Regions from separate parts of the Streptomyces sp. NPDC030838 genome, predicted to be linked through region 2. Evidence: riboswitches for the same ligand, from Rfam matches in the RefSeq annotation. Region 2 holds a riboswitch; the other holds the start of a gene.

Region 1 (2,196 bases), on a different contig from region 2:
GCAGGGCCTCCCGCACGGGGACGCGCGAGACGCCGTAGCGGCGGGCGAGCAGTTCCTCGGTGAGCCGGCTGCCGCGCTCGTAGACACCCGCGACGATGTCGTCCCGGATCGCCGTGCACACCGAATGCGCCGGAATACGCATGACCGACCTCCGCCTTAATCCCCGTGAAACGTCGACGATGGACGTGTGTTCAGCGACTCTATTGCAATGAGCCGGAATTTCCGATGGCGGGCCGGAATCCATGGATATTTTTTGGACAACGGGGCGGCCGAAACGCCGAAAGCCCCGGCTCGGGGCCGGGGCTTCGGGAAGTGCTGCGGCTGCGTCAGATGTTCACGCCGTGCGCGCGCAGGTACGCGACCGGGTCGATGTCCGAGCCGTACTCCTGGGTCGTACGGGCCTCGAAGTGCAGGTGCGGGCCGGTGACGTTGCCGGTGGCGCCGGACAGGCCGATCTGCTGGCCCGGGGTGACCGTCTGGCCCACGGAGACGCCGATGGAGGACAGGTGGCCGTACTGGGTGTACGTGCCGTCGTGCATCCGGATGACCACCTGGTTGCCGTACGCCCCGCCCCAGCCGGCCTCGACGACCGTGCCGGAGCCGACCGCCTGGACCGAGGTGCCGCTCGCGGCGTGGAAGTCGACACCGGTGTGGCTGCCGGAGGACCACAGGGCGCTGCCTGCCTGGTAGCCGGTGGAGACGTAGGAGCCGCTGATCGGCGACACGAAGGTGTTGAGGCGCTTGCGCTCGGCCTCGCGGGCGGCCCGCTCCTCCTCCGCGCGGGCCTTGCGGGCCTCCTCCTCGGCGCGCTTCTTCGCGGCCGCCTCGGCCTTCTTGACGGCGGCGGCGTGCTCGGCGGCCTGCTGCTGCGCGGCGGCCTGCGCGTCGATCTGGTCGGCGACCTCGTCGCCGATGCTGAGGACCGGCAGCAGGCCGGTCTGCTCGGCGGAGGTGTCGGCGGCGAGCGCCGGGCCCGCCAGGGTGCCGATGACGCCGGTGGTGGTGAGCGCCGCGACGCCCGCCGCGCGGGCGGTGGAGCGGTGCATCCGGCTGGGACGACGGTGCTTCCCGGTGGCGCGGGTGAACGCCATGGAGTGGCTGGTCCTTTCCTTCCTTCTCGCCTACCGGGTTAGCTGACGGGTTCGGAGCAGGAAGGTCTCCTACGGACCCCCTCGCGTGACGCGCGGGCGTCCGATTCACCCCAGGGACTACGTGGTTGGGTCCCCGGCTCCCCTGGCTCGCGCCGTACGGGGACTCGGCGATGACTGTCCGGTGCCGCGGGTGCGGCGCACTGCCTGACGGACAGCCCGGATGACGCTAAGGGGGCCGGCTTTCAAAGCCCAAACCAACGCGGGCTTTTGTAGCGCATCCCACAGGGCAGACAGGCAACCTCTCCCTCAATTCGGACATGAAGGGGCCCTGGTGACGCATCGGTCACCAGGGCCCCTCCGCGCGGGTGTGCCCGTACGGCTGTCTCTCGGCCGTCTACTCGGCGGCCACGACGGTGACTTCGCCGATGCCGAGGGCCTCCACGGGCTCCTTGATCTGCGCCGCGTCACCGACGAGGACGGTCACCAGACGGTCCACTGGGAAGGCGTTGACCACCGCGGCGGTGGCCTCGACCGTGCCGGTCGCGGCCAGCTGCCGGTACAGCGTCGCCTGGTAGTCGTCGGGCAGGTGCTGCTCGACCTGGTCGGCCAGGGTGCTCGCCACGGCCGCCGCCGTCTCGTACTTGAGCGGCGCCACGCCGACCAGGTTCTGCACGGCGACGTCCCGCTCGGCGTCGGTCAGGCCCTCCGCGGCGAGCGTGCGCAGCACCGTCCACAGGTCCTTCAGGGCGGGACCGGTGTTCGGGGTGTCCACGGAGCCGCTGATGGCGAGCATCGAGGCGCCCGTGCCGTCCGGGGCGGACCGCAGGACCTGGCCGAACGCCCGCACGCCGTAGGTGTAGCCCTTCTCCTCGCGCAGGACGCGGTCCAGGCGGGAGGTGAGGGTGCCGCCGAGGCAGTAGGTGCCGAGCACCTGGGCGGGCCACACGCGGTCGTGCCGGTCGGCGCCGACGCGGCCGATGAGCAGCTGCGTCTGGACCGCGCCGGGGCGGTCGACGATGACCACGCGCCCGGTGTCGTCGGCGGTCACCGGCGGCACCGGCCGGGGCTGGGCGGCGGAGCCGGTCCAGGAGCCGAGGGTGTCGCC
Region 2 (2,196 bases):
ATGCCAAACGCGCTCCCTCCTACGCGCGCCTCAGGCCGGGCGCACCACGCTGTGGATCGACGACTCGCCGTCGTAGTAGATCGACTCCTCGCGGACGTACGCCCCGGGCTTCGGCGCGTGGATCATCATCCCGTTGCCGATGTAGATGCCGACGTGGGTGACGTCGTCGTAGAAGAAGACCAGGTCACCGGGCTGGGCCGCGGCGAGGGAGACCGTGGTTCCGGCGTTCACCTGGTCGTAGGTGGTGCGCGGGAGGGTGACGCCGGCGGCCTTCCAGGCGGCCTGGGTGAGGCCGGAGCAGTCGTAGGAGCCGGGGCCGGTGGCGCCCCAGACGTACGGCTTGCCGATCTGGGCGCGGGCGAAGGTGATCGCCTTCTCGGCCTTGGCGGCGTACGTGGAGTCGGCCGGGGTGGAGGTCTCGCCGGTGCTGCCCGAGGAGGACGACGAGCCGCCGGTCTCCTCCTGCGCGGCCTCCTGGGCGGCCTCCTGGCGGGCCTCCTCCTGCCGCCGCTGCTCCTCCGCCTGCTGCCGGGCCAGCTCCGCGGCCTTGCGCGCCGCCTCCTCCTGCTCGCGCTTCTCGATCGCCGCGAGCCGCGCCTTCTCCTCGGCGGTCAGCTGCGACAGCAGCTCCCGCGCGGTGGCGAGCTTCTTCTGGACGGTCGCCTTGGCCGTCTTCAGATCGGTCTGCGACTCGGTGAGCGTCCGAAGGCTCTCGGAGGCCTCCTGGCGCTTCTTCATCGTCTCGGACTGCTGGGCGAAGTAGTCGTCGACCGCGTCCTTCTGCCGGCTGGTCAGCCGGTCCATCAGCTGCGTCCGGTCGAGGTAGTCCTGCGGCGAGTCCGCGAGCAGGAAGGTCGCGGTGTCGGACAGGGCGCCGCCGGTGCGGTACTGGGCCGCGGCGTAGGTCCCCAGCTCCTCGCGTGCCTCGTTGAGCTTCTGCGCGCGCCGGGCCACGTCGTCCAGGAGGGTGTCGACGCGCTTGCGCTGCTTCGCGGTCCTCTCCTTGACCGCGTTGTACTTCTCGGTCGCCGACTCGGCCTGGCGGTAGAGATCGTCGACCTTCTTCTCGACCTCCTCCAGGCTCGGCTTGTCGTCGGTCGACGGGGCGGCGTCGGCGGTCTGCGAGAGCAGGGCCACGGAGGTGAGGGCGGCGGTGGCGAGGGCGGGGTTGCGTATGCCGGCCACGCGCGGGGTGGGACGCGACTTGCGGTGCGACGCCAAGGGAGGCGACTCCTTCCATCGGCCCGCCTACCGGGTTAGCTGTCGGGTTCGGGCGGGTCGTTCGGAAGGGTTGCCCTACGGTCCCTCCCCCAAGAGGAGGGCCGATTCACCCCAGAGTCGGTTGGGTCCCCGGCTCCGGCCGCCGTGGGGGCGCCGGACTCGGCGGAGGCCGCGCGGCCCGGCGACGTTCGCCGGTGGGGGTCGTTCGGCCTGCCCGGCACGGTAGCCAACTCGTGTGGCTGCTGTGAAGGTTGGTGGGTGATATGCCCGATACATTTTCGTGACCTTTCGAAAGGTGTAGCTCGCCGTCGCCGAGCCTGAGCGGCGCGTGGCCGCCGGTGCCGGCTGTGATGTTCTCCGGGCGGCCCTCGGTTGTCAGTGGGGCGCCCTAGACTCGGAGAGCGATGAGCAGCCTCTTTGACGACAGCTTCCTGGCGGACCTCCAGGCCCCGCGGGCCCATGCGGAGGAGCCCCCGCCGCCGCCCGAGGACGAACACGTACCGGAGCCGATTCCGGACGATCTGTTCGGCGGGAAGTTCGACCTGCCCCCGGACCGGGACGAGTACTACCGCGACGGCGCCCCGCGCCCGGCGGTGGACTCGGCCGCGCTCCTGGAGGGGCTGAACGAGAACCAGCGCGCCGCCGTCGTCCACTCCGGCTCCCCCCTGCTCATCGTGGCCGGCGCCGGCTCCGGCAAGACCCGTGTGCTCACCCACCGCATCGCCTACCTGCTGGCCGAGCGGGGCGTGCACCCGGGGCAGATCCTCGCGATCACCTTCACCAACAAGGCCGCGGGCGAGATGAAGGAGCGCGTGGAGCAGCTGGTGGGCCCGCGCGCGAACGCGATGTGGGTGATGACCTTCCACAGCGCGTGCGTGCGCATCCTGCGCCGGGAGAGCAAGAAGCTCGGCTTCACCTCGTCGTTCTCGATCTACGACGCCGCCGACTCCAAGCGCCTGATGGCCCTGGTCTGCC

Evidence for each region. A riboswitch is a leader RNA that binds a small molecule or an ion and turns the genes downstream of it on or off. The one in region 2 is predicted to bind cyclic di-AMP.
Region 1: it holds a riboswitch for cyclic di-AMP, as region 2 does, so the genes downstream of both, ACZ42A_RS27330 (M23 family metallopeptidase) here and ACZ42A_RS08875 (C40 family peptidase) in region 2, are expected to answer to the same signal.

What each region holds. Positions count from the first base shown of each region.
Region 1 covers NZ_JBVIED010000012.1:44,407-46,602, reverse strand. Annotated here, with positions in the region: gene ACZ42A_RS27335 (GntR family transcriptional regulator) at 1-142, opposite strand, end outside; gene ACZ42A_RS27330 (M23 family metallopeptidase) at 327-1,091, opposite strand; cyclic di-AMP (ydaO/yuaA leader) riboswitch at 1,105-1,271, opposite strand; gene ACZ42A_RS27325 (M16 family metallopeptidase) at 1,486-2,196, opposite strand, start outside.
Region 2 covers NZ_JBVIED010000002.1:400,732-402,927, reverse strand. Annotated here, with positions in the region: gene ACZ42A_RS08875 (C40 family peptidase) at 31-1,221, opposite strand; cyclic di-AMP (ydaO/yuaA leader) riboswitch at 1,230-1,396, opposite strand; gene pcrA (DNA helicase PcrA) at 1,626-2,196, shown strand, end outside.